3 regions of the Arthrobacter sp. P1_B4 genome follow, and region 1 is predicted to be linked to each of the others. Evidence: riboswitches for the same ligand, from Rfam matches in the RefSeq annotation. Region 1 holds a riboswitch; each other region holds the start of a gene.
What was found. A riboswitch is a leader RNA that binds a small molecule or an ion and turns the genes downstream of it on or off. The one in region 1 is predicted to bind S-adenosylmethionine.
Positions count from the first base shown of each region.

Region 1 (7,006 bases):
GGGAGCGGCTGGTCGCCTTCGTGGCCGAGGTGACCAGGCGGTACCAGCCTGACGCCGTGGCCTTGACGGAACTGATGTTCGATAACAACACCTACGGCGGCGACGACCGCGACTCCTACCGGCTGGCCAGCGGCGGGACGGACTGGCCGCGGCTCGCGAACGGGGCCATCGACGTCGAACACCCCAGCCTCGGGGCCTGGCGGTCGAAGGCGGTGGCAGCCATCGTGGCCAAGGCGGCGGCGGCCGCGCACGCGAACGGCGCCACGCTCGACATGGACGTCCGGGCGCCGTGGCACGATCCCGCCGCCGACCGGCCGGAGAGCGGCCATGACTACGGGCTGCTGGCCGCAGCCGCTGACCGGCTGGTCTTGTGGGACTACTTCGGGCTCAACGACGCCGCTCCGGCCTACTCCGCCGAGCTGGCCGCGGCCATGGCGAAGCGGTCCGGGAAGTTCGCCATCTCGGTCGGGATGTGGGCCAAGGACGGGCGCATCTCCGCCGCGGACCTGGCGGCCGGGCTGGAGGCGTCTGTCTCCGGCGGGGCGGCCGCCGTCGCCGTCACACCATCCAGCATGCTCGACGACGACGCCTGGCGGGCGCTCAAGGCGGCCTGGGCCTGAGCGGCCATGGCCCCGGACCTGCTTAAGGGCCTGGACCTGCTTGAGGGCCTGGACCTGCTTGAGGGCCTGGACCTGCTTGAGGGCCTGGACCTGCTTGAGTGCCTAGACCTGCTTGAGCGCCTGGCCGAGGTCGCGGATCAGGTCCTCGACGTCCTCCAGCCCCACCGAAAGCCGGACCACGCCGTCGCTGAGCCCGATCGCCGCGCGGCCTTCCGGGCCCATCGCGCGGTGCGTGGTGGTGGCCGGGTGCGTGATAAGCGTCTTGGCATCGCCCAGGTTGTTGGAGATGTCGATGATCCGCAGCGCGTCCAGGAGTGCGAACGCGGCCTGCTTCGCCGTGCGCCCGGGGGAGGGCTGCAGTTCCAGGGTGAGCACGGTCCCGCCGGCCTTCATCTGCTGCACTGCGAGCGGGTACTGCGGGTGAGACGGCAGCAGCGGGTACTTTACCCAGCCGACCGCAGGCTGTCCCTCGAGCCATTCGGCCAGCCACAGCGCGGAGGCCGAGGAATGGTTGACGCGCAGGGCCATGGTCTCCAGGCCCTTGGTGAGCACCCAGGCGTTGAACGCCGAAAGCGCCGGACCGGTGTGCCGCATGAGCTGCTTGACGGGCCCGTCGATGAATTCCTTGGTGCCCAGGATGGCTCCGCCCAGGACGCGGCCCTGGCCGTCGATGTGCTTGGTGCCGGAGTAGACCACCACGTCCGCGCCGAGGTCGCCGCAGCGCTGGAGCAGCGGGGTGGCGAAGACGTTGTCAACCACCACCGTGGCGCCGGCCGCGTGCGCCAGTTTGCTCACGGCGGCGATGTCCACGATTTCCTGCATCGGGTTCGACGGCGACTCGAAGAACACCGCGGTGGTCGGCACGGACAGCGCGGACTGCCACTGCTCCAGGTCCGGACCGTCTACAAAGACCGTCTCGACACCCCAGCGCGGCAGGATTTCGTTGAGGATCACGAAGCACGAGCCAAACAGCGAGCGGGCCGCGACCACCCGGTCGCCGGCCGCCAGCAGCGCGCCCAGGGCGGTGAAGACGGCGGACATGCCGGACGCCGTCGCGAAACACGCCTCCGTTCCCTCGAGCAGCCGCAGCCGCTCCTGGAAGGTGGCGACGGAGGGGTTGCCGTAGCGGGAGTAGACGAAGCGCTCGTCCTCCCCGGTGAAGGCGCGCTCGGCGGCGGCCGCGGACTCGTAGACGAATCCTGAGTTGAGGAAGATCGGCTCGGTGGTCTCCTGGAAGCCGGTGCGGTCAAGGCCGCCACGGACAGCCTGGGTGTCGGCCGCCCAGCCGGCGGCGTCGGGATTGAAAGTCACTTAGATCTTTCCGAGGTTGGTGGGCAGGCCGCGGTTCTTCCAGCCATTGACGGTGCGTTCGCCAAAGCGGTCGGTCTCGCCTTCGAAGCCCTCAAGGACGTTGTACGAGGTGTAGCCGGCGGCCGTCGCGGCCGTCGCGGCGCCGATCGACCGGGCACCGGAACGGCAAAGGAACACCAGTTCGACGGCGGTGTCCGCCGGCGCCTGCTGCCTTAGCTGTTCCACGAAGTGCGGGTTCGGCGTGCCGCCGGCAAGGTTCCACTGGATGAAGAGCGGATCGTTGCGGCTCTCGCCCGCGGCCGCGGTGTCCGGGATGCCGATGTGGGCCCATTCGCCTTCGGTCCGGACATCCACCAGGATGGCTCCGGCCTCCAGCTTGGCCCACGCCTCCTGCGGGCTGAGGTCTCCGGCGTAGCTCATGCGTGGCCCGCGAAGGCTCCGTCGGCGCCAAATTCGTCGGCGTCGAGCTCATCAACCGCATTGGCCACGGCGGCGTCCGCACTGGCAATCGCGGCCGGCAGGACCAGCGCCTGCGCCACGATCACGGTGCTTCCGTTGAAGCTGGCGGCGGGGCTTCCATGCAGCACGTAGCCCTCGGCCAGGGCGGCTGACACCCGCTCGCAAAAGGCGCGGTCATCCGCGCCGGTGAACAGGCGGTAAGCCAGCCTCTCCGCGCCGGGTGCTGAACCGGGTGTGGCTGTTGTGGGTATTGACGTCTCGGGCACGACGGATCTCCTCTTTCACGCTTGCAGCTCGAATTCTCGAATGCCGAGTATTCACCTGAGGCACCCCGCCGCGAAAGGGAGGGTTGCCGACCGGCCAGTCAGGGCTTGGCACCGGTTCTCATTACTCCCCAAAAACGTAACACCTGCGACGCCGGCCCGCACCGCCGCCGTCGTCATGTTCCGTAACCGGACCGCGGCCCGGGCGAGTAGTGGCGGGCTCCAGTTTCGGGTACAGCCCACTCGTGTCTGCCGGGACGTTTCGCCGTCTACTGGGGGGATTAGGTCCGACGAGTCGGCCGGAGCTGCAGGTGATTCGAGCAATGTGTGAATCGAGCAGTCCCGGAATCGACTCGCCTGTCCATCAACAAGCTGTCTGGGAATCGGTGGCTGGAACGGTCGGAGCCGCAGCCGCGGTCCGGCCGGTGACGGCGGAATGGAGCAATCGTGGGCCCGCGCATACTCGTTACCGGGATTACAAGCGCCGCCGGACGGGCCGTCGCGGCCCAGCTCGAAGCCCGGGGCCTCCCGTACCTCGGCTCCGACGCCCGCGCCGACACCCGCCAGGCCGGGGAGGCTCCCGCCGCCGCGGTCAGGCTCCTGCCGGCGACGAACCCGGACATGGTCCTGGACCTGCGCCGGGTGGTGGACCGCGAAGCCATCAACGTCATCATTCCGACCCTCACCGTGGAGCTCCCGGTCCTGGCCGCGGCCCGCGCCGGATTCGCCCAGGACGTGCGGATCATCGTGGCCGACCCCGCCGCGGTGGCCCTCGCCAACGACCACCTGTTCACCACCTGGGCGCTGCAAGCCGCCGGCATCCCGGTGCCCCGGTTCGCGGTTCCGGGCGACCTCGCCGCCGCGCCGGCATCCCTCGCCGGCCTCAGCGGCCCCGTGGTGGTCAAGCCTCGGGTCTTCAAAGGCTCCCATGGTGTCCACCTGCTGGCCGGAACCGGCTCCGTTAGCTGGAAGAACATGCCGGCGGGGCAACTGGTCCAGGAATTTATCCCGGGTGCCGACTATGTGTGCCTGGTGTTCGGCACCCCGGCACGCAACGCGATGGCGCCGGTGGCGGTGGTCCTCGAGAAGACCAGGACTCCGTATGGACGCGCCGGCAGCGACGAGGTCAGCCGCAGGGTGCCGGCGAACCAGGCCGGGGATGTGCGCAAGCTGGGCCTGGCCGCCGTCCGCACGCTCGGGCTGGCCGGGCCGGTCCAGGTCCAGATCCGCCGCCGCACCGACGGAACGCCCATGGTGCTGGGTGTCTGCGCGACCCTGGGGGAGAACAGCACCTGGGCCCCGGAAATGCTCGACGCCGTGCTCGCAACGTTCATGCTCCCGGCGTTCAACCCGGCCTCGTTCCGCCGGTGCCCGGCAGTGCCCGCGGACGCCCTGGGGTGAGCGTTCCTATTCGATGGTCGCGAAGAGGGCGTTGAGTTCGGCAGTGAGCTGGCGCCGGAGTTCCGGGGTGCCGATTTCCTGCCCGTCGATGTGGTTCACCGGGGCCAGAAGCCGGATGCTGGAGATCAGCCAGACCGCGTCGGCGTCCAGCAGGTCCTTCGGCTCCAGCGGGCCGTAGCCCAGCTCCCAGCCGGCGGCCTTGGCGGCGGTGAACAGGGCGCCCTGTGACGTGCCGGGCAGGATGCCGCTGTCCAGCTGGGGCGTGATGAGCCGCCGGACGGTGCGGACTCCGCCGGCGCCGTCGTCCGAGGTTTCCAGGTGGGCCAGCAGAACGGTCGACGTCGGACCCTCCAGCACCCTGCCGTCCGCGGACGTGAAGATGACGTCGTCGGCGCCCTGCCGGTGGGCGTAGCGCAGCGCCGCCATGTTCACGGCGTAGGAAAGGGTCTTGGCGCCGAGCAGGAGCCACGGGGCGCGCTCGCCGACTTCACTGTCGTAGCCGCGGTCGAGCAGGATGACGTCGATCCCGGTCTCGCGCTGCCGCCGTCCCGCGGCGGCCGGGGCGGAGGCCTGGACCCAGCACGTGGGGGCAGCCGCGCCCTCCGGCCCGCGGGTGACAATCAGCTTCACCACCACCTCGTCCTGCGCCGCGCCGCCCGGTGCAGCCGCGGCGGGTTCCTGCCCGCGGAACTCGCGGATGGCGGTTTCCACCGCCCGTCGCCATGCATCCTCGGCGGGGATGTCCAGCTCCAGAAGCCGGGCCGAGCCAGCCAGCCGGGTCAGGTGCGCCTGGATCTTGCGGGGCCGGCCGCCGACGGCCAGGAGGGATTCGAAAACGCCGTCGCCCCGGGTGGCGCCCAGGTCCGTGGCCATCAGCTGGGGCTGCGACGCGTCGGCAACGCGGCCGCCGTCGAACGCCGGGTCGAGGAAGACCAGAACGGTCGCGGGCGCAGGAACAGGGGCAGGAGTGATCATGGCTAAAGCTTAGTCTCGGTGGTCCCGGGATAGGATTTGGGCACTGCCCGTTCGGAACTGTTCCGCGTGGCTTGTACGTTGAGGGGTTCGCCTGTGCTGTGGCCATTTCCGCTGGCGGAGACTTTACCGTCCTGGGCGATTCTGATTTTGACGGTGATCGACTTCGCCATCCGAGTGCTGGCACTGGGCATCATCCCCGGAAACCGGCGGCCCACCACCGCGATGGCGTGGCTGCTGGGCATCTTCATCGTGCCGACCATCGGCCTGCTCCTGTTCCTGCTGTTCGGCAACTTCCGGCTCTCCCGCAAGCGCCGCGCGCAGCAGGACGCGGTCAATACCCGAGTGCGCGCCGGGACCTCGGAACTGGCGATGCTGGAAAGCCGCTACGCCGGACCCGAATGGGTGGCTTCCGCCGCGGAACTGAACAAGACGCTGGGCTCGCTGCCGATGGTGGACGGTAACCAAGTGGAGCTGCTGCCCGGCTACCCCGACTCCATCAAGGCGATGGCCGCGGCGGTCCGCGGCGCAAAGTCCTTCGTCAACGCCGAGTTCTACATCATGAGCTCGGACCACGTCACGGACGATCTGCTGACCGCGCTGGAAGAGGCCGCCGAGCGCGGCGTCGAGGTCCGTGTCCTGTTCGATCACCTTGGCACGCTTCGCATCAAGGGCTATCGCAAGCTGATCGCCCGGCTCAAGGCCAGCAAGATCCGCTGGCGGCCCATGCTGCCGCTCAGCCCGCTGCAGGGGCAGTGGCGCCGACCGGACCTGCGCAACCACCGCAAGATCATGGTGATCGACGGCGAGATCGCCTTCACCGGATCGCAGAACCTGATCGAGCCCTCCTACAACAACCCCAAGCACCGAAAGATCGGCCGCGAATGGGTCGAGCTGATGGCCTGCCTGCGTGGACCGATCGTCACCACGCTCAACGTCGTCTTCGCCACGGACTGGCTCAGCGAGACCGACGAATCCATTGAGGAACAGCTCGCGCACCGGCCCGAACTGCACGCCGGCAACATCACCGCCCAGGTGGTGCCCAGCGGCCCCGGCTTCATCACCGAAAACAATCTGCGGCTCTTCAACACGCTGATTTACTCGGCTCAGCGCAAGATCTCGATCTGCAGCCCGTACTTCGTCCCGGATGACTCGCTGCTGTATGCGGTGACGACGGCGGCGCAGCGCGGCGTCGACGTCGAACTCTTCGTCTCGGAAAAGGGAGACCAGTTCCTGGTCCACCACGCCCAGCAGTCCTACTATGAGGCGCTGCTTGAAGCCGGGGTACGGATCTACCTCTACAAGGCCCCCTTCGTGCTGCACGCCAAGCACTTCACGATCGACGACGACGTTGCCGTGCTGGGTTCCAGCAACATGGACATGCGCTCCTTCTCGCTGAACCTGGAGGTCTCGGTGATGCTCCTGGGGGAGGACATCGTGCGGCGGATCAGCGCCGTGGAGGACACCTACCGGGGCATTTCGCGCGAACTTACGCTCGAGGACTGGATGAAACGTCCGATGGGCGTCAAATACGTGGACAACGTCGCGCGGCTGACGGCCACCCTGCAGTAGCCGGGGCGGCGGGACAGCCGACTCAGCCCGTCGGAAACCCGGCGCCGAGCGCCGAGAGGACACCGAACGCTTTGGTCCGGATTTCGTCGTACTCCTCCTGCGGGGTCGAGTCGGCGGTGACAGCGCCGCCGACGCCGAGACTCAGTTCCGCGGCACCCTCGCCGGGGGCGCTGACCACGAGGGTCCGGATTGCCACGGCGAGGTCGGCGGCCCCGTTCAGGGAGAAGTAGCCGATCGCCCCGGAGTACACGCCGCGCGGCGCGGCCTCCAGCCGGTCCAGGATGGCCATGGTGCTGACCTTCGGGGCGCCGGTCATCGAACCCGCGGGGAAACAGGCCGCGACTGCCTCGGCCCGCGGCATCCCGGGCCGCAGCCGGGCATCGATGGTGCTCACCATTTGGTGCACGG
Region 1 covers NZ_JBFTZW010000009.1:135,113-142,118, reverse strand. The annotation lists gene AC1D1W_RS06515 (hypothetical protein) at 1-620, shown strand, start outside; gene AC1D1W_RS06510 (O-succinylhomoserine sulfhydrylase) at 723-1,931, opposite strand; gene AC1D1W_RS06505 (rhodanese-like domain-containing protein) at 1,932-2,351, opposite strand; gene AC1D1W_RS06500 (DUF1737 domain-containing protein) at 2,348-2,656, opposite strand; SAM riboswitch class IV at 2,669-2,782, opposite strand; gene AC1D1W_RS06495 (ATP-grasp domain-containing protein) at 3,101-4,054, shown strand; gene AC1D1W_RS06490 (aminodeoxychorismate lyase) at 4,061-5,029, opposite strand; gene cls (cardiolipin synthase) at 5,123-6,598, shown strand; gene pabB (aminodeoxychorismate synthase component I) at 6,621-7,006, opposite strand, start outside.

Region 2 (7,006 bases), on a different contig from region 1:
CGGCAAGTGCAGGCAAGATAGAACCATGTTGGTTCCCTCCCGCCGTCGGCTGCGGTTCGAAGTGTTGATTGTCCTGGGGTTGTCGCTCGGGCAGTCCGCGATCTACTCCCTGGTGCAGTTGCTGGACAAGATGACCACGGCGCCGCTGGCCCAGGGGACATCCACCCTGAACCGCTCACAGAGCGCACGCGAATACTTCGACCTCACCTACCAGTTGCTGGACATCATCTTCGCCCTGGTCCCGGTGGCCCTCGTGATCTATTTCCTCACCGAGCACTGGCCGGCCGGTGAGCGCGGAACCTCGGCGTTCCGAAGGATCGGCTTCGACTTCGCCCGGCCCGGCAAAGACCTCCTGCAGGGGCTCGGACTAGCTGCGCTCATCGGCATTCCGTCCCTGGGGCTCTACGCCGCCGGCCGGGCGCTGGGGATCACGACGGCGATCATCCCCAGCGCCCTGGACGCGTACTGGTGGACCGTGCCGGTGCTGGTCCTGTCCGCGATCCGGCACGCGGTGGTCGAGGAAGTGATTGTGGTGGCGTACCTGCTGGACCGGCTCGGGAAACTGGGCTGGAGCGTGCCGGCGGCCATCGCCGCCAGCGCCCTGCTCCGCGGCAGCTATCACCTGTACCAGGGGTTCGGGCCGTTCATCGGCAACGCGCTGATGGGCGTGGTCTTCGCGCTCGTCTACACGCGGACCAAACGGGTGATGCCGCTGGTGATCGCCCACGCCATCCTGGACACTGTGGCGTTCGTGGGGTTCAGCCTGTTCGGCAGGGCCGTGGGCCTGGGCTGATGGCGTTGCCCGTACAGCCGGCGCCATCGGCAGGCCTTAAATGATCTCGGCCGCCGTCTCCTAGGTGACAACGTTGGCACCTAAGAGATGGCGGCCGAAGCGTGGGGCAGGTGGAGCGTTAGATCGTGACCGCTCCGGAGGCGGTCTCGAAGGTGACAGAGAGGATGCCGGGAGTCCCGTGCGGCGCGATCCAGTTCACGGCGACGTCTTCCAGCGGCTTTTCAACCGGTTCGCCCAGCCACTCCGTGACGCGCGCGGCCGAACCGGCAATGGTCAGTGCGGACATCTTGACATCGCTCGCGTAGGCGTTGGACGGGTGCAACTCCGGGTCGCCCTCCCACTTGAGCATGTACGGCACTTGGGGGTCGGCGATGAGCCCCAGGATGCCGATCTGCTTCCAGATCAGTTCGCGGCCGTCGGGAAACTTCCGGTTGCCGTTGACGGCGGCGCGGCCGAGCCGCTCCTCGAACGGGGCCAGGTCGTCAACCTCGACGCACCAGCCCATCCAGCCGCCGCCGGCCTCGGAGCGTGCCCGGACGGCCTGGCCGAACGGGGCCTTGTCGGAGGCCGGGTGGTTCAGGACCTCCACGACTTCCAGGTACTTGTGTCCCGCGAGCGGGATAATCATGTTGCGTGTCCCGAAACGGGGGTGCACTCCACCCTTCACGGCTTCAACGCCGAGGGCAGACGCAATACGTTCAGTGGTGGCTGCCAAGCCATCGTGTTCACAGGCGTAAGAAACGTGATCCATGCGCATGCCATCATCTTGGCACTTTGTGATGGACCTCTCAGCTTAGGCTCCCCTAACCGTCATGGGACGTCCCGGGGCGCCGAACGCGGCGCCCCGGATGCTCCGTCACGGCAGCCCTCTTCATCTTCGTCACAAAGCTATCCAGGGCTCCGCCGCCATTCCTACACTGAAGCCAGGTCATGAGTGCCAGCGCACAGCCCCGGCTTGCTGGCCGGCAACCCTCGTATCGCGGTGGGGTGCCCCGGGTGAAGACCTGGCCGTCCGGCGCCCGCTGGAGGGCAAGCGCGGCGCCTGTTCCGGTTCGGGCCGAAAGCCCCGGCCGGTGCTGTGCCCAGTGACTCGAGGAGCACCAATGTCCAATGCCTGGTCCTTTGAAACCCGCCAGATCCACGCCGGCCAGGAGCCGGACAGCGCCACCGGCGCGCGTTCCCTGCCCATCTACCAGACGACGTCGTTCGTGTTCCCCAGCGCCGAAAGCGCCGCGAACCGCTTCGCGCTCGCCGAGCTCGCGCCCATCTACACCCGGATCGGCAACCCGACCCAGGACGCCGTCGAACAGCGCGTCGCCAGCCTGGAAGGAGGCCTCGCGGCGCTGCTGCTCAGCTCCGGCCAGGCCGCCGAGACGTTCGCGATCCTCAACATCGCCGAGGCCGGGGACCATGTGGTGGCCAGCCCCAGCCTCTACGGCGGAACCTACAACCTGCTCGCGCACACGCTGAAGAAGTTCGGCATCTCCGTGACCTTCGTGGCGGACCCGGACAACCTGGACCAGTGGCGGGACGCCGTCCAGCCCAACACCAAGCTGTTTTTCGGCGAAGTGGTCTCCAACCCCCGCCAGGACGTCCTGGACATCGAGGGCGTCTCCCGCGTGGCGCACGAGGCCGGCGTGCCGCTGGTGGTCGACAACACGCTCTCCACCCCCTACCTGATCCGGCCGATCGAGTGGGGCGCGGACATCGTGGTCCATTCGGCGACCAAGTACCTCGGCGGGCACGGCGCCGCAATCGCCGGCGTGATCGTGGACTCCGGCAACTTCGACTTCGGGAAGGACCCGGAGCGGTTCCCCGGCTTCAACACCCCGGACCCGACCTACAACGGCCTGGTCTACGCCCGCGACCTCGGAGCCGAGGGCGCGCTGGGCGCGAACCTCTCCTACATCCTCAAGGCCCGGGTCCAGCTCCTGCGCGACCTCGGCTCCGCGGTGTCCCCGTTCAACGCCTTCCTCATCGCCCAGGGCATCGAAACGCTGAGCCTGCGCGTCGAGCGCCACGTGGCCAACGCCACGAAGGTGGCGCAATGGCTGGAGGGGCGGGACGACGTCGAATCGGTCGCCTACGCCGGGCTGCCGTCCAGCCCCTGGTACGAGCGCGGCCGCAAGTACGGGCCCAAGGGGACCGGCGCCGTCGTGGCGTTCAACATCGCCGGGGGAGCGGAGGCCGGCAAGCGGTTCGTCGATGCCCTCGAACTGCACTCGCACGTCGCGAACATCGGCGATGTCCGGTCGCTGGTGATCCATCCGGCGTCGACCACCCACAGCCAGCTCTCGCCCGAACAGCAGGTGATCGCCGGGGTGAATCCCGGGCTGGTGCGGCTTTCGGTGGGACTGGAGCATATTGACGACATCCTGGCGGACCTCGACGCCGGATTCCGCGCGGCCAAGACCGCCTAGACGGAAGCCCACGCGGAATTTCCCCACCTTGCTGGCATGACGCCGGGAATCGCCGGCACTTCGGCGCGACCCGCCGGTCACGGCTGTCAAAGGTGGGGAAACTGCGGTGCTGACGGGTCCGGCTGTCACATGGAAGTCATAATCTTCGTGATTTCCGCACCCTGTTTCGTAGACTCGTACCAGGTCATGAGTGCCAGCGACAGCCCCGGCTTGCTGGCCGGCAACCCTCCTTTTGCGGCGGGGTGCCCCGGGTGAAGACCTGGCCTGCCGGTCAGCTGACGGCGGGCAAGCGCGAAGATAGGTCCTCACATGACGATTGCCGTCACCCGCACGGGTGTTCCCGAAACCAAACCATCCCGTACCCCTGACGGGACCGTCCAGTTCGTCAGGATCGGTGATCTGCAGCTCGAATCCGGGACTCCGTTGCCGGATGTGGTGCTCGCCTACGAGACGTGGGGGACCCTGAACGCGGACGCCTCCAACGCAGTGCTCATTGAACACGCCCTGACCGGCGACACACACGTGACCCGCGGCGAGAGCGGGGAGCCCGGCTGGTGGGAACAGCTCGCCGGACCCGGGGCTCCCGTGGACACGGACAAGTACTTCGTCGTTTCGATCAACATCCTGGGCGGCTGCTACGGATCCACCGGACCTTCCACCCCGGCCCCCGACGGGCGCCCCTGGGGATCGCGGTTCCCGCTGGTCACCCTGCGGGACACCGCCGCCGCCGAGGCGCGGCTGGCCGATGCCCTGGGCATCGGCAGCTGGTACGCGGTGCTGGGCGGCTCGCTCGGCGGCGCGCGGGCCCTTGAATGGGCCGTCACGTTTCCCGGCCGGGTCCGGCGCTGCGCCGTGATTTCCGTCGGCGCCAGCAGCACTGCCGAACAGATTGCCTTCGCGCAGGCACAGACGCTGGCCATCCGCCAGGACCCCCACTTCAGGGGCGGGGACTACTACGGCGGCCCGGAACCCGAGTCGGGGCTCGCCCTCGCCCGCCGCATCGCGCACATCACCTACCGCTCAGCGGCCGAACTGGACGGCCGGTTTGGCCGCAACGCCCAAGAGTCCGAGACGCCCCTGGAAGCCGGATCGCTGGCCGGACGCGGGCGCTATCAGGTGGAAAGCTACCTGGACCACCAGGGCAGCAAACTGGCCCGGCGTTTCGACGCGAACAGCTACATCGCGATCACCGAAGCCCTCATGAGCCACGATGTCTGCCGGGGGCGCGGAGGTCTCGGGGAGGCACTGGCCCCGGCCACCGCAGAATTCCTGGTGGCGGCCGTGGACTCGGACCGCCTGTATTTCCCGGCCCAGTCCCGTCAACTGGCAGAGGCCCTGCCGGGCGGCCCGGAACTGCATATCATTCAAGCGCCAATCGGCCACGACGGCTTCCTGACCGAAATCGGCCAGCTCAGCGGGCAGCTCCGGGAGACCTTCTTCAGCCACTAGGCCGGCCCGCTTGTGCATTTTTGCAGATGCGCTCTGCACTAATGGCCGTTGAGGCTGAGGGCCGGAGCGTCCATACTCATGGGGAATGACGCCCTGTGCCCTAAATCACAAGCGTCCTCAGTCCAATGGTCCACAGGGTGTCGATGGAGACGCCGAAGGAGTCACGATGAGTACGGAAAACKCCGCAAGGCGCGCTGAAGAAACCGACGTCAAAACGTCCGGCCTGAAGAAGGTGGTGGCGGCCTCCATGGCCGGCACCGTGGTTGAGTGGTACGAGTTTTTCCTCTACGCCTCCGCCGCCACCCTTGTGTTCGGCAAGCTGTTCTTCCCGAACACCGGTTCGGAACTGGATGGCATCCTCGCCGCTTTCCTCACCTACGCGGTCGGCTTCATTGCCCGCCCGATCGGCGGCATCGTCTTCGGCCACTTCGGCGACAAGTTCGGCCGCAAGCAGTTGCTCCAGCTGAGCATCATCCTTGTCGGCGTTGCCACCTTCGCCATGGGCTGCCTGCCCACCTTCGCGCAGATCGGCTACTGGGCCCCGGCCCTGCTGGTCTTCCTGCGCTTCGCCCAGGGCTTCGCCGTTGGCGGTGAATGGGGCGGCGCAGTCCTTCTCGTCGCCGAACACAGCCCGAGCAAGTCCCGCGGATTCTGGGCAAGCTGGCCGCAGTCGGCGGTTCCGATGGGCAACCTCCTGGCCACAGCTGTCCTGTTCACCCTTTCCGCCACGTTGTCCTCCGCCGACTTCCTCAGCTGGGGCTGGCGCGTAGCCTTCTGGCTCTCCGCCGTGATCGTGCTGGTCGGCTACTACATCCGCACCAAGGTCCAGGACGCCCCCATCTTCCTGGAGGCCCGCAAGGAGGTCGAGGCCGGCCACAAGGGCTACGGCGTGGCCGAGGTCTTCCGCCGCTACCCGCGCGGCGTCTTCACCGCCATGGGTCTGCGCTTCGCCGAGAACATCCTCTACTACCTTGTGGTCACCTTCTCGATCACTTACCTGAAGGTCATCGTCCAGACGGACACCTCGCGGATCCTGCTGCTGCTGCTTGTGGCGCACATCGTCCACTTCGCCGTGATCCCGATGGTCGGCAGGCTCTCGGACAACGTCGGCCGCAAGCCGGTCTACATGGCCGGCGCCATCCTCGGCGGAACGTGGGGATTCTTCGCGTTCCCGATGATGGACACCAAGAACGACCTCGTCATCCTCGCTGCGATCACCATCGGCCTGCTGTTCCACTCCCTGATGTACGCCGGCCAGCCGGCGCTCATGGCCGAAATGTTCCCGACCCGGATGCGCTACTCCGGCGTCTCGCTGGGCTACCAGGTCACCTCGATTGTGGCCGGTTCGCTGGCTCCGATCATCGCCGTCGCGCTCCTGGGCCAGTACAAGTCCTCGGTCCCGGTCGCCATCTACCTCCTCGGCGCCTGTGTAGTCACCTTGGTTGCGGTGTTCTTCCTTAAGGAAACCCGCGGCATCTCGCTCCGCGACGTCGACGCCGCCGACGCCCAGGGCACCGCTGACCTCCTCGCCGCCAGCAAGAAGTAACAACGAATTAGCACGGCAACAGCCCGGGTCCCGCACTGCGGGGCTCGGGCTGTTGGCGTTTGGAAGCTGGCTCAGCCTGCCAGGACTGCTCAGCCGCCAGGACCGCTCAGCCTGCCAGGACCGCCTGGCGGTCGGCAATCTCGGTCCGGATCGCCTCCAGCACGGCACGGACCGGGGCCGAACGCAGCGCCTCGGGCCGGGCCACAGCCCAGATGGGCAGCTGGCGCTGGAAGTCGTCCGGCAGGACGGGCAGAAATTCCGGCCGGCCCGCCACGAGGAAATTGGGGAGCAGGCCTATCCCGGCGCCCCGCCGGACGGCCTCCAGCTGGGCGAAGACGCTTGTGGCCTGGAAGCTGGACCGCGGCACCGGCAGCTGCGTTGAACGGTGGCCCAGCTCCGCGACCTGGAGCGCCGATTCCACGTAGGAGACAAAGCCGTGCTGCCGGACGTCGTCGAGCGTTGCCGGAAGCCCGTGCTCCTGCGCATAGCCGGGACTGGCGTACAGCCTGAGGAAATAGTTGCTCAGGAAGATCGCGCGGGCGGTGGTGGTGTCCATGTTGCCCACCACCACTTCCAGGTCCACGCCGGAGCGGTTTTGGCTCACCTTGCGGGTGGCGCTGAGCAGTTCGACGTTGAGCAACGGATTCGCCCGCTGCAGCCGGACGAGGGCCGGGGCCAGGAATTCGGCGCCGAAGCCGTCCGGGGTGCTGATCCGGACCAAGCCGGAGACCACGTCGCCGGAGCGGGCAATGCTGCTGGAGAGGGCACCGAGAGTGCCCTCGATGGCTTCCGCCGCCG
Region 2 covers NZ_JBFTZW010000005.1:36,914-43,919, forward strand. The annotation lists gene AC1D1W_RS03970 (CPBP family intramembrane glutamic endopeptidase) at 26-793, shown strand; gene AC1D1W_RS03975 (VOC family protein) at 912-1,550, opposite strand; SAM riboswitch class IV at 1,720-1,835, shown strand; gene AC1D1W_RS03980 (bifunctional o-acetylhomoserine/o-acetylserine sulfhydrylase) at 1,897-3,213, shown strand; SAM riboswitch class IV at 3,396-3,511, shown strand; gene metX (homoserine O-acetyltransferase MetX) at 3,523-4,662, shown strand; gene AC1D1W_RS03990 (MFS transporter) at 4,829-6,208, shown strand; gene AC1D1W_RS03995 (LysR family transcriptional regulator) at 6,315-7,006, opposite strand, start outside.
Region 2: another riboswitch for S-adenosylmethionine. It lies ahead of metX (homoserine O-acetyltransferase MetX); the one in region 1 lies ahead of AC1D1W_RS06500 (DUF1737 domain-containing protein).

Region 3 (7,006 bases), on a different contig from region 1:
TGCCGTAGCCGGCGTGGAAGTCGAGGACATCGCAACCACGGCCAAGACCATGCCCGATTTCCCGCAACTCTGGGAAGCGATGCTGGCCCAGGGACCCGCCGCAGATGAGGACACCGCCGGTGGCACGCAGCACTGATTCCTGGGACGAGTCCGACGTCCGGATCCGGCCGAACAAGAAGGGCACCCGGCCCCGCACCAAGGACCGGCCCAGCTACGACGACGCCGTCACCGGACGCATCATCACCGTTGACCGCGGCCGCTACACCGCCGTCGTCGGCGAAGGGACCGCGGACGAACGCAAGATCATCGCGGCCCGTGCCCGGGAGCTGCGCCGCAACCCGGTGGTTGCCGGCGATTTCGTCTCCCTCGTCGGGGACGTCACCGGCGAGCCCGACACCCTGGCGCGGCTGGTCAAGATCCAGGACCGCAAGACGCTGCTGCGCCGCAGCGCCGACGACACGGACCCGATCGAACGTGCCGTCGTGGCCAACGCCGACCAGCTGGTGGTGGTGGTCGCCGCCGCCAACCCCGAGCCGCGGACCGGTTTCATCGACCGCGCACTGGTCGCCGCGTACGACGCCGGCATCGAACCGCTGCTGCTCGTCACCAAGGCCGACGTCAAGGATCCCGCCGAGCTGCTGTCCAACTACCAGCACCTCGACTTCCCCGTCATCATCTCCAAGACCGCCGACTCCGCCGCTTCCGGCATCGACGCCCGCTCCGACGACGGGCTCTCCGCCCGGCTCGACAAGGACGCGGTATCCCAGCTGCGCGACTACCTCGACGGCAAGGTCACCGTGATGCTGGGCCACTCCGGCGTCGGCAAGTCAACCATGGTCAACGCCCTGACCGGGGCCGAGCGGGCCACGGGAGGCGTGAACGCGGTCACCGGCCGCGGCCGCCACACGTCCTCGTCGGCACTGGCGCTCAAAGTCAACGATGCCCCGGCCGGGAGCTGGATCATCGACACCCCCGGCATCCGGTCCTTCGGCCTGGCCCACGTGGACCCGGACCGGATCCTGCGTTCCTTCCCGGACCTGGAACCGGGCACCGATGATTGCGAACGCGGCTGCAAGCATGACTCCACCGCCGTCAACTGCGGGGTCGACAAGTGGGTTGCGGCCGGGCACGCGGGGCCCTCGGGACCGGCCAGGCTCGCGTCCCTGCGCCGGCTGCTGGGCACTGACCCGCGGATGGAAGCGCAGGAAACCAAGGAACTGGGCACCGTCTCCTAGCCGGACCGGCAACGGGGCGGCGGCGCCGAGCCGCGGCCTCCCGCCCGGCAGCCCGGTTTGACGGTAGTTTGGAACCATGAGCCAACCCGCTTCGAGCTACAACGATGACCTGCGCCTTGCCCATGTACTGGCAGATTCGGTCGATTCCCAGACCATGAGCCGCTTCAAGGCGCTCGACCTTCGGATCGAGACGAAGCCCGACCTCACACCCGTCACCGATGCCGACAAGTCCGCGGAAGAGGCCATCCGCGGCCAGCTCTCCCGGTCACGTCCGCGTGACGCGGTCCTGGGCGAAGAGTTCGGCAGCTCGGGCCACGGTTCCCGCCGGTGGATCATCGACCCGATCGACGGCACGAAGAACTTTGTCCGCGGCGTCCCGGTCTGGGCCACCCTGATCGCCCTCGTCGATGAGGGCGAGCCGGTGGTCGGCGTCGTCAGCGCGCCGGCACTGGGCAAGCGCTGGTGGGCCGCCAAGGGTGCAGGCGCCTACACCGGCCGCTCGCTCGCCGCCGCCACACGGTTGAAGGTATCCAACGTCTCCAATCTCGAGGACGCGTCGCTGTCCTACTCCAGCCTTGGCGGCTGGAAGGAACGCGGGAACCTGGATGAGTTCCTGGGCCTGACCGAGGAAGTGTGGCGGACCCGCGCCTACGGTGACTTCTGGTCGTACTGCCTCGTGGCCGAGGGCGCCGTGGACATCGCCTGCGAACCCGAGCTGAATCTCTACGACATGGCCGCCCTGGTGCCGATCGTGACCGAGGCCGGCGGCCGCTTCACCTCGCTCGAAGGCGAGGACGGCCCCTTCGGGGGCAACGCCCTGGCCACCAATTCGATCCTGCACTCGGAAGTGCTCAAGCGGCTCAACCCCGGACTCGACGACCTCTTCCAGGCCCACCCGAACAACTGATCCGCGCCCGTAATAATCCGCTTCACAATCGGCGGCCGCCTTTTCCCCGGCTGCGCCAATGTCCTACGCTCGATGCAGGTCACGAGTGCCAGCGCTAAACCCCGGTTTGCTGGCCGGCAACCCTCCAGTCGCGGTGGGGTGCCCCGGGTGACGACCTGGCCGGTCCGGAACGGACCCGGCAAGCGCGGATTCCCACGGTGTGGGGTCCTGTTCGAGTGAGGTCCCATGACAACTGCCATTTTCCCCGTTGCCCCTGAATTCCATGCACGGCTTGCCCTCGCGGCCCGCCCGCTGGCAGCCGTCACCGGGGCCGAAATCCAGGCCCCGCTGATCACCGGCGGCCACGCGCGCTACGCCAACCTCGACTACGGCGCCTCCGCCCCGGCCCTGTCCGTGGTCTCGGCATACCTGAACGAAATCCTGCCGTACTACGCAAGCGTGCACCGCGGGGCCGGCTACGCATCGCAGATCAGCACCTCCGTCTACGAGAACGCCCGGGACATCGTGCGGGACTTCGTGGGCGGCCGGCCCGGCGATTCCGTGATCTTCACGCGCAACACCACCGATTCCCTGAACCTGCTGGCCGGCTGCCTGCCGCTGCGCGACGGGCGGCCCGCGGGCGAGGTCCTCTACCTCGACATCGAACACCACGCCAACCTCCTGCCCTGGCAGAATGTCCCGCACCGCAGCGTCGTGGCCGCCGCCACCCTCGCGGCCACCGTGGACCGCCTGCGCGACGAACTCGCCCGCGGCGGCGTCAGCCTGCTGGCCGTCACCGGCGCCTCCAACGTCACCGGGGAGATCCTCCCCATCCGGACCCTGGCCGCACTGGCGCACGAATACGGCGCCAGGATCGTTGTCGACGCCGCGCAGCTCGCCCCGCACCGGCGGATCAATATCGCCGCGGACGACGTCGATTACCTCGCCTTCTCGGGGCACAAGCTGTACGCCCCGTTCGGCGCCGGCGTGCTGGTGGGACGGACGGACTGGCTCGACGCCGGCACCCCGCACCTGGCCGGCGGCGGCGCGGTCCGCGATGCCCGGCTCGACTCCGTCAGCTGGACCACAGGACCCGCCCGGCACGAGGGCGGCTCGCCGAACGTCCTCGGTGCGGCGGCCCTCGCCCGCGCCACCCAGGTCATTGCAGCCCTGGACCCGGAGCAGTGGCAGGCCCACGAGGACGCCATCCGGTCCTTCCTCGTCGAGGGCCTCCAGGGCATCGAAGGGGTAACCGTGCACCGGATCTTTGCCGATTCTGCTTCCGATTCTTCCTCCGCTTCTTCCACTGGAGGCGATCAGCCGGACACCGGCACGATCGGCGTCGTGAACTTTTCCGTGGCAGGCTACGACGCCGGACTGGTGGCCGCCTACCTGTCGGCCGAACACGGCATTGGCCTGCGCGACGGCCGCTTCTGCGCCCACCCGCTGCTCAAGCGGCTCGGCCTGCCCGCCGGCTCCCTGCGGGCCAGCTTCGGCCTCGGCTCACGACTGGAGGACGCCGAACGCCTGCTGGCCGGCCTGCAGCAGCTGCGGCAAAACGGACTCGGCTGGGATTACGTGGTGGACGCCGGGCGCTGGGTGCCGGCCAACGATACCCGCAGCTACCCCCACTGGGCGCCGAACACCCCGGGCACGGCCGGCGCTGCGCCCTGCACCCTCGACTAGCGCAGGACCGGGGCCCGGCGCGGGTGCGGTAAATTCGAAAGGTATCTGTAACAAGCAGGACCTTCCCGAAGGAGATCGCACGTGGCAAGCGCCGGACCCAGGCTCCACAGCGGACCGAAGCTGCACAGCGAGCGGCGCCAGGAACTCGGACAAAGCTTCCAGGACGGCGGCGAGCACTATGAACGCGTCCGCCCCGGCTATCCGCAGGAGTCGGCCGACTGGCTGGTCCGGGCGGGAGCCAGGGACGCCGCGGACATTGGCGCGGGCACCGGGAAGTTCACTTCCCTTTTGGCAGAACGCGGACTGGCCACGGTGGCCGTGGACCCCTCTGCCGACATGCTTGAGCAGTTGCGCCGGACCCTGCCGGACGTCACCGCCATCGAGGGCAGCGCCGAGGACACCGGTCTCGAGCCGGAGTCCTTTGACCTGGTCACGGTTGCCCAGGCGTGGCACTGGTGCGACCCAGGCCTGGCCTGCGCCGAGATTGCCCGGATCCTGCGGCCGCACGGCGTGCTGGGCCTGATCTGGAACCAGCTGGACACCAGCGTGCCCTGGGTGCACCGGCTCTCCCGGATCATGCACGCCGGGGACGTCCACAAGCCACACTTCCGTCCGGCCGTGGGCCCCGAGTTCACCGGACTGGAGAGCCACCTGACGCGCTGGGAGGATTCCGTCACGGCGGAGGACATCCAGGAGCTGGCCAAGTCCCGCAGCTACTATCTCGCGGCATCGGACTCCACCCGGGCCAAGGTCACAGCCAACCTCGCCTGGTACCTGCACGAGCACCTGGGGCACACCCCAGGCGAGGTGCTCCGGCTGCCCTACCTGACCCAGACGTGGCGGGCCTTCCGGGCCTGATGCACGCTCACCCCGGATTCCCCCGGATTGCACGCAGCGCCCGCCAGGCCTATTGTTTCGGTATGCCTAATAATTTCTTATAGGCACACGAAACTTTGACACCGGCTGTTTTCCGGCCGGCGCCGATCATCGCGTCAACGCCGACGCGCCAATCACAGGAGCTGGCAGTGCTGGAGCTAACGGGACACGGGCAACCGGCGCAGGACGCCCCCACCTACAAACACCCGGGTGCCCGGAGGGCGCTGATCGGCCTGTTGGGACCGGCCTTCGTGGCGTCGATCGCCTACGTGGACCCCGGAAACGTGGCCGCCAACCTGACCGCCGGAGCGCAGTACGGCTACCTGCTCGTGTGGGTCCTCGTGGCCGCCAACGTCATGGCCGTCCTCGTCCAGTACCAGTCCGCCAAGCTCGGGATCGTCACGGGCAAGAGCCTTCCGGAGATCCTTGGTGAACGGCTCAAGCCGTTCTGGCGCCGCGCCTTCTGGGTGCAGGCCGAAGTTGTCGCCGCCGCCACCGATCTCGCGGAGGTGGTGGGCGGCGCAATCGCCCTGTACCTGCTTTTCGGCCTGCCCCTCCCCCTTGGCGCCCTGATTGTCGGCGCCGTGTCGATGCTCCTGCTCGCGGTCCAGGCCCGGCAGAAACAGCGGCCGTTCGAATTCATCATCATGTTCCTGCTCGGCATCATCACAGTCGGCTTCCTGGCCGGGCTTTTCATCAGCCCGCCCGATCCGGGAGCCGCCCTGGCCGGGCTCATGCCCGGCTTCCAGGGACCGGACACCGTCCTGTTGGCCGCCAGCATGCTCGGGGCCACCGTCATGCCGCACGCCATCTACGTCCACTCGGCCCTGTCCCGGGACCGGCACCGGCCGGACGAACACCTGCATGTTCCCCCGGCGGCCATCGCGCGCCTGGTCCGGGCCACCCGGTTCGACGTCGTGGCCGCCCTCGCGATCGCCGGACTGGTCAACATCGGCATGCTGCTCCTGGCCGCCTCCACCCTCGGCGGCGAAGAAGGCACGGACACGATCGAGGGCGCGCACGCCGCCATCACCGCCAATCTCGGTCCGATCGTCGGCGTGATCTTCGCGGTCGGGCTGCTCGCCTCCGGCCTGGCATCGACCTCAGTGGGCTGCTATGCCGGCGGCACCATCATGCAGGGCCTGCTCAAGATCCGGATCCCCGTCATGGCCCGGCGCGTCGTGACCCTCATCCCCGCCGTCGTGCTGCTGGCGGTGGGCTTCGACCCCACCTGGGCGCTCGTCCTGAGCCAGGTGGTCCTCAGCTTCGGGATTCCCTTTGTCCTGGTCCCGCTGGTGGTGCTGACCAGCAACAAAGCCCTGATGGGCCGGTTCGCCGACGGCCCGGCCCTCCGAGTCGCCGCCATCATCAGCGTGGTGCTCGTCGTGGCCCTTAACCTGGTCCTGCTGTCGCTCACTTTCTCCGGAGGCAGCTGACGGTAGGCTTAGGTCTGTGAAGACCAGTACGCCCTCCTCCTCGATCGAGGACTACGTCAAGGTCATCTATTCGTTCACCGAGTGGCAGCGCAAGCCCATCACCTCCACGCAGCTGGCGCAGCGCCTGGGCGTCGCCAACTCCTCGGTGTCGGAAATGGTCCGCAAACTCAAAGACCAGGGCCTCGTAGACCACAAGCCCTACAGCGCCGTCACGCTCACCAGCGATGGAGTCCGGCTCGCCCTGTCCATGGTCCGGCGGCACCGGCTGATCGAGACTTTCCTCGTCCGCGAGCTGGGATACCGCTGGGACGAGGTCCACGACGAAGCCGAACTCCTGGAGCACGCCGTCTCGGACACTTTTATTGAACGCATGGCGGCCAAGCTGGGGAACCCCACCCGGGACCCGCACGGCGATCCCATCCCGGCAGCCGACGGCTCGGTGCTGATGCCCGCCGCCCACCGCCTGAGCGAACTCGACGACGGCCACACCGGCCGGATCACCCGGATCAGCGACGACAACCCGGAGCTCCTGCGCTATCTCGCCGCAGAGGACATCGACCTCGACGCCGAAGTGGAGGTGGTGGGCCGGCGTCCCTTCGGTGGCCCCATGGTAGTGCGGATCGGTTCCGCCCCGGCACCGCGCGAATTCGATTTCGCCGACGAGGTCGCCTCGGCCCTCTGGGTCCACAGCGATGCCGGGCACGCCGGCTGCAGCGTCACGGAGAGCTGAGTGAAAGGTGCGCTGGACGAGCGCCGGGCCGTGCCGCGCCCCGGCGTGCCGGGCTGGAAGGCCTGGTCCGCCGTCGCCGTCGGCGGGCTGATCGGAACCGAGCTGCGTTTCGGCGCCGGCCTGATTTTTCCCGAAAGCGCCGGCGCGGTGCCGTGGA
Region 3 covers NZ_JBFTZW010000011.1:50,793-57,798, forward strand. The annotation lists gene aroA (3-phosphoshikimate 1-carboxyvinyltransferase) at 1-136, shown strand, start outside; gene rsgA (ribosome small subunit-dependent GTPase A) at 120-1,235, shown strand; gene hisN (histidinol-phosphatase) at 1,312-2,142, shown strand; SAM riboswitch class IV at 2,220-2,333, shown strand; gene AC1D1W_RS07255 (aminotransferase class V-fold PLP-dependent enzyme) at 2,368-3,807, shown strand; gene AC1D1W_RS07260 (class I SAM-dependent methyltransferase) at 3,889-4,665, shown strand; gene AC1D1W_RS07265 (Nramp family divalent metal transporter) at 4,833-6,119, shown strand; gene AC1D1W_RS07270 (metal-dependent transcriptional regulator) at 6,136-6,849, shown strand; gene AC1D1W_RS07275 (fluoride efflux transporter FluC) at 6,850-7,006, shown strand, end outside.
Region 3: another riboswitch for S-adenosylmethionine. It lies ahead of AC1D1W_RS07255 (aminotransferase class V-fold PLP-dependent enzyme); the one in region 1 lies ahead of AC1D1W_RS06500 (DUF1737 domain-containing protein).